DNA from 3 places in the Undibacterium sp. Tian12W genome. Region 2 is predicted to be linked to each of the others. Evidence: predicted binding sites of a transcription regulator. Region 2 holds the regulator's gene; each other region holds the start of a gene.
What was found. Region 2 encodes LexA, which represses DNA repair genes until DNA is damaged. Its sites were predicted from a motif close to ACTGTATNNNNATACAGT; they were not measured.
Positions count from the first base shown of each region.

Region 1 (4,225 bases), on a different contig from region 2:
GGTTCGCCATCATAAAGTCGACGTTACCCCAAAGTGGGCGGCCATCTTGTAATCGATGTGGATCGTCATAGAAAGTATTGGCCTCCTGAATGTCGCCTTCCAAGCCATGCACAGCAAGATTCATCTTTGCCAAACGAATAGTAGCAGGTGTTTTCTCTTGGCCATAGAAAGTCACACGCTTCATTGTTTCAAAGCCCTCATGCTCGATGAAGTGACTACTTTGCACAAACATGCCGCCTGATCCACATGCGAGATCAGCCACAACGCCATGATCTGGCTCGATCACGTTGACAAGCGTTTGTACTAGGGACGGAGGCGTAAAAAACTCTCCATTATCCTGCGCGCCTTGCATGGCAAACTTCATCAAGAAATATTCATAAATCCGACCGAACACGTCTCCAGTAGCATTGCGTAAGGTCTCTGAATCAAAACAGCGCAGCAAATTTTCTAACAATTTATTATCGAAGCGATCGTACTCTTTGGGCAAACTGCCTTGTAGCGGTGGGAAATCAGCTTCAATAGCATTCATCGCCGCGACTAACGAAGTGCCTAAACTTCCTCCAGATGGAAGGCTAAGTAAAGTATCGTAATGGGCAGAAACCGGTAACTGTAATGCTCGCCGTTTAATGAAATCTGCTTTAGTCAGAGGGCGATTAGGCATCTTGCCAGCGGCTTGATCCGCCTGGATAGCGTCCAATGCGGAACGATAACGGTTTGTGGCATGCCGTAAAAAAATCACCCCAAGCACAGGCATGGAGTATTCAGTGGCAGTAAGATTAGAGTTAGCGCGGAGCTGATCGGCAGCCTCCCAGAGGGTGGCTTCTACTTGTGAGATGCTATCAAAGGCGTTTATGGTCATTGATTATTTTTGATTTTATTTACGAAGGGAAATGTAAGCTCAACCTATCTCACAACTTAATAACTTGTCTACTTAAACAATTAAAACAAAAAGATAAATTTGAAAGCTATAACTAGGTCGAAACTTCTCGGCCTATTTTAATACCTATGCTCATCCACCAAATGCTTATTAAAGCTGTACTTGCTGCCACCTTGCAGCACGTCTGTCAGGCGTTTGGGGTTGGCGGATGAGATGAAGATGTCGGCGATGCCGTCCTTGACGCGGAACTTGGTGGCAGGGCTCAGGATGTTGTTGGCTTTGATCATCAGGTGGCGGATGATTTTGGCTTTTTCGCTGCAGATGAGGAAGTGGTTTTCTTTTCTGAAGTTGGTCAGGGGGATGTTGAGCCACCAGCCCTCGTCGTTGCCATAACGGACGACTTGGGAGAATTGGGTGTTGCCTTCGTTGAGGACGTTGGCTTGCAGGGAATCGTTGGCGATTTGGATGGCTTCGGCTTTGTTCATTTTTTGATCTTTTGGAAATTGTGAGCAGATGGGAGGACAAATTGCACCTGGGGCTTTCGACTGAAACCCATCACCATCCCGACCTTCCCCTTGAAGGGGAAGGAGCTGCAAGGCTACATTGTAATCCCTGGCGTTTGCCCGGTGTCCAACATTGCGTTAAACTGTATGCATATACAGTTATTTAAACGCTACTCCCCTGCCTCATGCTTGCCAATCTGGATAATCCTTTTTACTACCTTGAAAACTTCCAGGCCGTGCTGGACTGGGTGGGTGGGCGCTATGCAGATTTGCTGACTGATGATGAAGAGACATTTATTGCGCAGTTTGGCAGCCTGGCGCAGGCATCGCGGGCTTTGTTTGTGCGTATGGTGATGCGCAAGGGTTGTGTGTTCAGGGCCAGCAAGCTGGTGTATGGCGAGATTGGTGATACCTGTGCTGCCATGCAGGCGCTGGTGGATGTGGGCTGGGTGCAGGCTGATCCTGAGCTCGATATTGCTGGCTTGTTTGATTTGCTGCAAAAGCCTGAGCTGGCGCTGTTGTTGGCGATAACGCCTGCTGAAAAGAAATTGCCCAAGGCTGAGCAACTTGGCTTGTTTAGCTTGCGGCATACGGGTAGCCAGGCATTTTCTGCGTGGTGCTCAGGTGCTGTCAGTGCGCTGGACGATGTGGCTTACCAGGTTGTGAACAAGGATTTGTGTGATCGTTTGCGGCTGCTGTTTTTTGGTAATCTGTATCAGGACTGGTCTGAGTTTGTTTTGTCTGACCTGGGTATTTTCCAATATGAGAAGGTGGAATTTTCTGCGGCCTCGCGTGGCTTTGGCTGCCGTGCGGATATTGATGCTTATCTGGCTTTGCATGCCTGTCGTGAGGCTTTTCATGCGGAGTTGCCGGTACCAGAAGTGCTAGCGCAACTAGCTGGTTTGCATGACCTGGAAAATGCCTGGATTGCCAGCCGCCGTAACCGCTTGTTGTATCAGATTGGCGATTACCTTGAAAAGCAAAAGGACTGGGCGCTGGCGCAGCAGGTGTATGCGGGCTGCACTTACCCTGGTGCGCGTTTGCGGGCCATACGGGTGCTGGAGAAAAGCGAACAGACGCAGGCCGCCTATGATTTGCTGACGCTGGCGCAGCAAGCGCCCGAGAGTGAGGCAGAGCATCAACAGGTGTTGCGTATCGCGCCGCGCCTCAGTCGCAAGCTGGGGCTGGCTAAAGTTGCCAAAGCGGCTCGTACATCACCAACAGAACTGGCCTTGCACCTGCCCTTCCCGCAAGAAGATTATGTGGTTGAGTATGTAGTGCGCGACCATTTGCATGCAGATGATGCGCCGGTGTTTTATGTAGAGAATGCGCTCATCAATTCTCTGTTTGGTTTGCTGTGCTGGCATGTGATTTTCAAGGCGATACCGGGGGCGTTTTTTCATCCTTTCCAGCGTGAGCCTGTGGATTTATTGAGCGCCGATTTTCAGACGCGGCGGGCAGATGATTTTGCGGCCTGTTTTGCACAACTGGAGTCGGGTATTTATCACCAGACCATACGGCAAACGTATGCGGCCAAGTCTGGTTTGCAATCACCCTTTGTGTTTTGGAGTACGTTGTCTGAAGACTTGCTGGAGATGGCGCTAACATGCATACCGGCTCAGCATCTGAAGCATAGTTTTGAACGCATCTTGCTCGACATACGCGCCAACCGCAATGGCTTTCCTGATCTGATACAGTTTTGGCCGCAAGAGCAGCGCTACAGGATGATAGAGGTCAAAGGGCCAGGCGACAAGCTGCAGGATAACCAGAAACGCTGGCTGGACTTTTGTGCCAGGCATGACATGCCAGTGGCTGTTTGCTACCTTGAGTGGCAAGAGGCTGGGCAGTGAGTGCCATAAGCTCAGCCAGTTATACCGTCGCCGTGCGTGCCTTGTGCGAATTCACGGCCAAGCAAGGTGATCTGGATTTGCGCTTTACGCCTTCGCCCACTGCCGAGCAAGGCATGGCTGGGCATGCAACAGTTGCCTTGCGCAGAAGCAGCAGCTACCAGCGCGAAGTAAAACTGGAAGGTCAACATGGCAGCTTGCATGTGCGTGGCCGCGCCGATGGTTATGACCCTGACTTGCAGCAGATAGAAGAAATCAAGACCTACCTGGGTGACTTGCATGCGATGCCAGAAAATCACAGGCATTTGCACTGGGCGCAAGCAAAGGTGTATGGGCATTTGTTATGTCAAAAGCTGGGCTTGCAAAAGATCAGTGTGGCGCTGGTGTATTTCAATATACAAAGCCAGAAAGAAACGGTGTTGCAACAAGAATTACCTGCAGCTGAATTGGCAGATTTTTTTGCTTTGCTGTGTGGCCGCTTTATTGCCTGGGCTGAACAGGAAGTCGCACATCGTGCAGCGCGTGATCTGGCTTTGGCGGACATGGTCTTTCCACACGCGACATTCAGGCCAGGGCAAAGGCAACTGGCTGAAGCCATGTATAAGGCCAGCAAGCGCGGCTGTTGCCTGTTGGCGCAAGCGCCGACGGGTATAGGCAAGACCATAGGCAGTTTGTTCCCCTTGTTAAAGGCGACGGCAGAACACAAGCTGGACAAGATTTTTTATCTGGCGGCAAAAACATCGGGGCGGCAACTGGCTTTGCATGCGCTGGGCAATATCCAGAACAGCACGCCAAAACTGGGCTTGCGCACGCTGGAACTGGTCGCCAAGACCAAGGCATGTGAATACCCTGAAGCGGCTTGTCACGGCGATGCCTGTCCGCTTGCCAAAGGTTTTTATGACCGCCTGCCTGCTGCGCGTGCGGCCGCTGTTGAACAGCAATTGCTGGACAAGGAGGGCTTGCGCAGCATCGCTCTCCAACACCAGGTTTGCCCTTAT
Region 1 is NZ_JBMPPK010000030.1:28,611-32,835, reverse strand. Features, by position in the region: gene ACO0LI_RS27655 (N-6 DNA methylase) at 1-859, opposite strand, end outside; gene ACO0LI_RS27650 (hypothetical protein) at 997-1,362, opposite strand; gene ACO0LI_RS27645 (VRR-NUC domain-containing protein) at 1,566-3,230, shown strand; gene ACO0LI_RS27640 (helicase C-terminal domain-containing protein) at 3,227-4,225, shown strand, end outside.
Region 1: the regulator LexA is predicted to act here: its motif matches at 1,523-1,540, upstream of ACO0LI_RS27645 (VRR-NUC domain-containing protein).

Region 2 (4,225 bases):
TGGCAGCAACGCGAGGTAACGTGCACGTTTGATTGCAGTGTCAACTTGACGTTGATACAGCGCTTTTGTACCGGTCAAACGTGCTGGCATGATTTTGCCGTTTTCTTGCACGAAATCTTTCAGTGTGTCGATGTCTTTGTAGTCAACTTTTTCTACATGTGCTGCTGTGAAGCGGCAGAATTTTTTGCGTTTGAACAAAGGGTTTTGTTGTTGACGCTTTTGCTTCAATTTGCTTTTGTCGAATTTTTTACCGAATGCCATTTTTGGCTCCTAATCTAGTAAATGTGTCTCGAATTCAGTGATGTGAAAAACGAGACTTTTGCTATTGCGATTTTTGCGCGCTAAAAAACCGGTGAATTCCATGGGCTGTTCCAAGGCAATTTCTGTAAAACGCTGGGATATTTCACCAGCAGCCATCGCAGAAATTTCAAACTCGACCTGCCGAACTGTGTTCGCCTCACGAGCCTCTGAACTATGCATCAAGGTAGCAGAAGCTATCGGGATACCGGCCGGGGTGTAGCGCAATGCGCTTTTTTCCACAATCCGGGCTACGAGCTTCAGCTGATTCACTATTTTTTTACGCGACCTTTGTCAATTATTAAGCAGCAGGCGCTTCAACACGTTGCGCTTTTGCAGCATCTTCTTTCTGAACAGCTTTCATCATAGGAGAAGGTGTTGTTTCTGCTTTTTTCAATTTGACTGTCAGGTGACGCAAGACAGCATCATTGAATTTGAATGCTGTTTCCAACTCGAGCAGAGTTTCAGCATCGCATTCGATGTTCAAGCAAACATAGTGTGCTTTTGCCAATTTTTGAATCATGTAAGCCAATTGACGACGACCCCAGTCTTCAACGCGGTGGATTTGACCACCACGGGCTACAACACTTGCCTTGTAGCGCTCGATCATTGCAGGAACTTGCTCGCTCTGATCTGGATGTACGATAAATACGATTTCATAATGACGCATATATTCTCCTTGTGGACAATAAAAATAGCCCGCCTCGGCGTCAAGACGAGTGCGGGAAGAGGAAAGCCGACAATAATAACCCAGTTTTTCATATTGATCAATTAGATCAGTGACTTAGGCTATTTATCTGCCAATTCCCGAAGGTAAGTGAGGTATTTTTTTCACATTTCTCAGTAATTGCGGTCATTTTGACTTGCATATTCAGCTTTACTGTATAAAAATACAGACTGCTTGTATATACAGCACCTTAACACTAGAAAACGCCATGCTCAAACTCACTTCCCGCCAGGAACAAATCCTGAACCTGATCAAAGACGCCATTCAAAACACGGGCTTTCCTCCTACCCGCGCCGAGATTGCGACAGAACTGGGGTTTCGCTCCACCAATGCGGCAGAAGAACATTTGCAAGCACTGGCACGCAAAGGCGTTATAGAAATTGCGGCAGGCACTTCACGCGGCATACGCCTGCTGGAGTCAGAGTTGTCCAGCCATATCACAGGCAAGCAACTGGCCTTGCCCCATCCTGCCCTGCTGCAACTAGCCCTGCCACTGGTTGGCCGGGTTGCTGCCGGCTCGCCGATACTGGCAAGTGAACATATAGAATCGACTTACCACGTAGATCCTGCCCTGTTCTCTGCCAAACCAGATTTTTTACTGAAGGTACGTGGCATGTCCATGCGTGACGCTGGCATACTTGATGGCGACTTGCTGGCAGTCAAAAAGGCAGACAGTGCCCGCAATGGCCAGATCGTTGTTGCCCGCCTCGGTGATGATGTTACCGTCAAACGCTATAAAAAAACTGGCAGTTTGATCGAGCTGATGCCAGAAAACCCGGATTATCCTGTGATCAAGATTGGTGATACGGAAGAAGATTTCGCGCTGGAAGGCCTGGCTGTCGGCCTAATGCGCAACTGGGTTTGAGGTCAGCCCGGGCGTGATCCTCCCCTCTCATCCGGATCACGCCCGGCTCGTCCCCAAACTTTTTTGATAGTGGCGCCAAAGGATGCACCTGCTATCAACAGTTCACGTGCTGAATTTGCGAGTTGACATAATCTCAGCCAACCCCCAACAGAATTTACTTGGGGCAGCGCAAAGATCAGAAGCAAAAAGTTCGCGAAACACTACTCCACGCCCACCCAATAGTCTCGCCTTGCAAGACGAGACTATTCATACTGCTAAAAGCATTTCGAGCGCGCATCGCGATAACATAACTAATGAACTCTTTTACGTCACTCTTTATGATTGATGCCTTATAGTTTCGCTGACTCTATACTTGCCGAGATATTGATGTTGATCATGTAAGCGATATTGATCGCAACATTTCTAGCGTACTTTTACAGAAAAACAGGCATTCTTACTTGCATAGGACCTGAGTTGATTTATCCGGATACTGTCAGCTATTCTCCATCCAAATCCAATATCAATTCAGCCTCTGCTTTCTTGCCATAGGCAATCGCATCTTGCGACTTGATGAAGGGTAGTCCATCCTCATCATTCAGAATTAATCCGTTGGACATTGAACACAAGACTGCTGACGCAATAGTCGACGCTATCAGTTCAGTTAAATCACTGTGCGTCGAAAAGGTCACCAGATAATCTCTACCCTTAAGCTGCGGTGTCGCATCTTCGTCCAAAAAATCGTCTTCCAACTCTTCGAAAAAATATTCGAACCCAGTTTCTTCACCCTTGTATATGCAGGGCAAAAACCCGGAAAATTCTTCAACATCAAAATCCGTGTCAATTTGCAGATCAAACTCTGCATCCGCAATTGCTTGCGCCCATCGCTTGGGGATAGGCATTTTCTCTTTTTCTAGAATCACAAAAATATCGACAGACATATTTCACCTGGTAAAAAATCAAATATATGGCTCTTGCTGGAAGCCTCGTGCAATTCCGGCTTTTACCATTTCTATCCGTTCGGGAGTCGGATGATAGCCACGCTTCCCAACGTAGGCCACATACGTTTCATATGAACGAACTGTCGGAAACCAGGGTAGAGCGTATTTATCAATTAATTCCAATACAGATCTTAAAACTTGTTCAATATCTTCCTCATTTTCGACAGAAAACATTGGGTCGCTAAACATATTTTTGGGAAAATCCTCAGAGAGGCGGCCACCAATCAATATATAGTCGGGTGGGAACTCTCCAAGTTCACCATTTGGATGATTTACCCAAGGCGACCAGATCGTTACATTGATATCAAGAAATCCGCCTGAACTTATTCTTGCGACAAACATATCAAATAAAGGCCCGCGCTTACGCCAAAAAGTAAATTTCTTTTCTACGGCAAACCCGCGCCGCCGCATCGCGTCGTGGAACCATTTGCTCGCGTGTTTATCAAGTTGCGCCAAAGTAGTCATAGAACCAGACCATTTCCAATCTAAAAATAAAGAGAATGAATCATAGATTAAATTGAACCCGTGTTGACAACAATTTAACATTACCGCAATTGCGCAACGACATAAAACTGCCTGCAAAAAAAATCGCCCGATTCAAAAATCGGGCGATTTCATTTTTTTGTTGCCAGCACTTGGCTGGCAAGCACCAACAAATGCTGACTAACTTAGTGCTTTACCACAGTCGTATCCGCTGGTGTTTCTGGCGTTGCCGGTGTTGCTGCGGCAGCCACAGGGACTGGTTCGTCAACCAAAGGAACAGGCTGGGTTTCCAGTGCAATTTCCAGGACCTTGTCTATCCAGCGTACCGGGATGATTTCCAGTTTGTTTTTGACATTGTCCGGGATCTCAGCCAGATCCTTGGCATTTTCCTCAGGTATCAATACTGTCTTGATACCACCACGGTGAGCAGCGAGCAATTTCTCTTTCAAGCCACCGATAGGCAATACTTCGCCGCGCAGGGTGATCTCACCAGTCATGGCGACATCAGCACGAACCGGGATGCCAGTAAATACTGACACCAGAGCCGTAGTCATGGCGATACCGGCAGATGGACCATCTTTTGGTGTTGCGCCTTCTGGTACGTGGATATGGATATCACTCTTCTCGAATACATCCGCCTTGATACCAAGACGCTTGGCGCGGCTGCGTACCACTGTGCGGGCTGCTTCTATCGATTCTTTCATGACATCGCCCAGAGTACCGGTACGGATAACCCCGCCTTTACCTGGCATGTTCACAGCTTCTATAGTCAAGAGATCACCACCAACTTCAGTCCAGGCCAAACCAACTACCTGACCAATCTGGTTATCCTTGACGGCGACACCAAAGTCATAGCGGCGCACACCCAGGTACTTG
Region 2 is NZ_JBMPPK010000014.1:41,319-45,543, reverse strand. Features, by position in the region: gene rpsR (30S ribosomal protein S18) at 1-261, opposite strand, end outside; gene priB (primosomal replication protein N) at 271-570, opposite strand; gene rpsF (30S ribosomal protein S6) at 599-967, opposite strand; gene lexA (transcriptional repressor LexA) at 1,233-1,889, shown strand; gene ACO0LI_RS18290 (hypothetical protein) at 2,366-2,806, opposite strand; gene ACO0LI_RS18285 (hypothetical protein) at 2,825-3,331, opposite strand; gene lon (endopeptidase La) at 3,535-4,225, opposite strand, start outside.

Region 3 (4,225 bases), on a different contig from region 2:
CGTGCCAGAAGACTGGCGGCAAGGGTCGATCTGGCTGCGTCGCGCTGCTGAACAAAATTATTCTAATGCGCAGCACGTGCTGGCTTTGCTTTATCTGTCTCGCAAAGAATCACCCGATGACGGGAAACAAGCCCTTTATTGGCTGCGCAAAGCAGCAGAACGCGGCGACGCCAATGCACAACTCGACCTGGGCAGGATCTACGCCAGCGGCAAAATCTTGAATATAGACAGCCGCGCTGCAGCCAGCACCGTTGCGGGTCCACTTGACCAGGCCCGGGACAAGACACAGAAAGACCTGGCGGCAACGATTGGTGAAGTGGCAGGTGTAGCCAGAGATGAACAGGCCGCCTATTTCTGGACCATGCTATCTCTTGCCAACGGCAATCAAGTTGCACGCGACTATTTACCCCCGCTGGTAGCAGTATTGCCCGCTGAGAGCAAAAGCAAAGTCGATGCAGAAGTCAAGGCCTGGAAGCCAGTAAAATAAAGGCTGACAACTTTGATGCCGATGACTGCCAGCCTGCCTGCACTCGTGCCTGAAATACCATGATGCTTTCATCGTCGAGTGGCGACACCGCATTGTGTCAGTTGGCGAGGGGGCTGGCTTCAATGCAGGTAAAAATACCGCTGGAACTCAGCCCACTCCACATTGCATTTCCTTGCTCACACATATCCTGCAAAAGATTAAACGTCATAAGCAATTACTCACTTACATAGCGAGCAATAAAACTAGCTCGCCGATACGCTATACTCATCAGCAATAATTCCTGTAGCAGCACAGCACCACATCTAATACACACTCAGAAGCCCTCATGAAAATCCTAGGCATAGACCCCGGCTTGCGCACCACCGGTTTTGGCGTCATCCATAAACAGGGCAGCAAGCTGACGTATATCGCCTCAGGCACGATCAAGACCATTGATGGTACTTTACCAGAACGCTTGAAGACCATCCTCGCAGGCGTTTCAGAAATAGTACGCACTTACCAGCCTGATTGTGCGGCGATAGAAAAAGTCTTCGTCAACGTCAATCCGCAATCTACCCTGTTACTGGGGCAAGCCCGCGGTGCAGCGATTTGCGCGTTGGTAGCGGCAGACCTTGCAGTCGCAGAATATACAGCCTTACAGGTTAAACAAGGCGTGGTCGGTCATGGCCGCGCCAAGAAAGAGCAGGTGCAGGACATGGTGCAACGCCTGCTGGCTTTGTCTGGCCTACCTGGCAGCGATGCTGCCGATGCGCTGGGCGTGGCGATTTGTCATGCCCATAGTGGTGATACCCTGGCAACCCTGGGGGCAATTGCGCCGGGTCTGGCGAAGAAGGGTTTGCGTGTCAAGGGCGGTCGTCTAGTCGGTTAATACAGGGCTGTAAGCTCACCGAAGCTGCACTGCGCCCTGGCCAGATCATATAACTGGCCTGCATAAGCTTAATTGCAGTATCGCAATATCAATATAATTTCCCTGCGAGCCTCGTCAAACGCGTCAGAATCGTTTACTATCACTGCTTATTCATACAGTATGAAAGCAGTCTCATGATAGGTCGCATTGCAGGCACTCTGATAGAAAAGAATCCTCCGCAATTGCTGGTCGATTGCCAGGGTGTGGGCTATGAAGTCGATGTGCCTATGAGTACTTTTTATAACCTGCCGCATCTCGGTGAAAAAGTGGTCTTGCTGACGCATCTGGCGATACGCGAAGATGCCCATGTACTGTTTGGTTTTGGTACGGCAGAAGAACGCAGCACCTTCAAGCAATTGATCAAGATCAGCGGCGTCGGTGCCCGCACTGCCCTCTCTATTTTATCTGGCATGTCGGTAGCCGATCTGGCCCAGGCGATCACCCTGCAAGAAGCAGGACGCCTGACCCGCGTGCCGGGCATAGGCAAGAAAACTGCAGAACGTTTGCTGCTGGAACTCAAAGGCAAGCTCGGTGCTGACCTTGGCAATGCGACTGCGGCACTGGCTGCAGGTGACCATAGCGCTGACATCCTGAACGCCTTGCAGGCACTTGGTTACTCCGACAAGGAAGCCTTGCTGGCGATGAAATCCGTGCCTGCTGGTAGTGGCGTCTCTGATGGCATCAAGCTGGCATTGAAAGCATTGTCCAAAGGCTAAGCGATGACGATACAGACCGACAATCTTTCATCCAACTTCAGCGAGCCACGCATTATCTCGGCCACGCCAAGCTCGCCCAATGAAGAAGCAATAGAACGCGCCCTGCGCCCCAAGCAGCTTGATGAATATGTGGGCCAGGAAAAGATACGCGGGCAACTGGAAATTTTTATCACTGCAGCTAGGCAGCGTAGTGAAGCACTTGATCACACCTTGCTGTTTGGCCCGCCGGGCTTGGGTAAAACCACGCTGGCGCACATCATTGCGCGTGAGATGGGTGTCAACCTGCGCCAGACTTCTGGCCCGGTGCTGGAACGTGCCGGTGACTTGGCGGCCCTGCTGACGAACCTGGAAGCCAATGATGTACTCTTTATCGATGAGATACATCGCCTGTCGCCGGTAGTCGAAGAGATTCTGTACCCGGCGCTGGAAGATTACCAGATCGACATCATGATCGGTGAAGGTCCGGCAGCCCGCTCGGTGAAGCTGGATTTACAGCCTTTTACCCTGGTTGGTGCCACTACCCGCGCCGGCATGCTGACCAACCCGCTGCGTGACCGTTTTGGTATCGTCGCCCGACTGGAATTTTATACACCGGAAGAATTGACCAAGATCGTCACCCGCTCCGCATCATTGCTGGGCGCCCCAATACAGGCGGATGGTGCGCGTGAAATTGCCAAGCGGGCACGTGGCACACCGCGTATTGCCAATCGTCTGTTGCGACGGGTACGTGATTATGCCGAGGTCAAAGGCAATGGTGAAATCACCAAAGGCATTGCCGATGCGGCATTGAAGATGCTGGATGTCGATGCGGTTGGTTTTGATTTAATGGACAGAAAACTGCTGGAAGCCATCCTCTTTAAATTTGGCGGTGGCCCGGTAGGCCTGGATAACGTCGCTGCGGCCATAGGTGAAGAACGCGACACCATAGAAGATGTACTGGAACCCTATCTGATACAGCAGGGTTTTTTGCAACGCACGCCCAGAGGCAGGATAGCAACGCCGTCCGCGTATGAGCATTTTGGCGTGACCATGCCCAGATCGGGTAATAACGGTGACTTATGGGGTGGTAGCTAAACGCTGACCCTTCCCATGGTTTGTGCTCAATCCAACCGAACTTGATGCCATGTCCTTACAAGCCGAACAACATGCTTATACCGTCCTTGAGGCCAGGGCGCGTACCCAGCATATCAATCCCTTAAGCTGGCAATTTGAGCTGAGCATTAACGATGCTTATGACATTGCCAAAGCGTCTGACACCATCCGTGCCGCCGAAGGCGAAGTTTGCATAGGCCGCAAACTTGGTTTCACTAACCGCAAGCTGTGGAATAAATACGGCGAGAAAGCTGCCATCTGCGAACCAATCTGGAGCAGCCTGTTTGACAGCACGGTGCGCTATGTTGAAGATAACCATGCCTACCAAAGCCTGACAGGCGCGCTGCAGCCACGCATAGAACCGGAAGTGGTATTCAAGCTCGGCAGGACGCCGGCTGCCGACGCTTGCATAGAAGAACTCGCAGATTGCCTGGAATGGATGGCGCATGGCATAGAGATCGTCGTCAGCCCCTACCCTGACTGGAAGTTTGAAGCAGCCGACGCGATAGCCGCACTGGGCTTGCACGGCACCCTGCTGATCGGTGAGCCACGCATCTTGTCGAGTGCCAGCCGTCAGCATCTGGCTGAGTTGCTGGCCAATGCCAGCGTCTCGCTGTCATGCGACGGCACACTGCTGAGCGCTGGCTATGGCAGCAATGTGCTGGACAGCCCCTTGCATGCGATCTGGCACCTGCATGGCCTGCTGCAAAAGCAGCCACAGTTCCTGCCTTTGCAGGCAGGTGAAATCATTACCACCGGCACCTGGACTGATGCTTACCCGGTACAGGCCGGGCAAACCTGGGGGACTGCTTTCTCTGGTATCCCATTACCAGGCCTGAGTGTTAGTTTTGCTTAAAAGCAGCCAAGCCTGCAGTTATGCAGTCTGCAACGATAAGCCCACAGCGATAAGACTGCATCTTTAGCAAACTACGGGCAATCAAAACTAAAAAGGCTGACATGTAAATCATGTCAGCCTTTTTTATCTTGCAAAAGCGCATTAGCCTTGTTGGTAACCAGGCCTGT
Region 3 is NZ_JBMPPK010000028.1:32,926-37,150, forward strand. Features, by position in the region: gene ACO0LI_RS27030 (tetratricopeptide repeat protein) at 1-487, shown strand, start outside; gene ruvC (crossover junction endodeoxyribonuclease RuvC) at 813-1,355, shown strand; gene ruvA (Holliday junction branch migration protein RuvA) at 1,529-2,110, shown strand; gene ruvB (Holliday junction branch migration DNA helicase RuvB) at 2,114-3,184, shown strand; gene ACO0LI_RS27050 (2-keto-4-pentenoate hydratase) at 3,234-4,058, shown strand.
Region 3: the regulator LexA is predicted to act here: its motif matches at 1,497-1,514, upstream of ruvA (Holliday junction branch migration protein RuvA).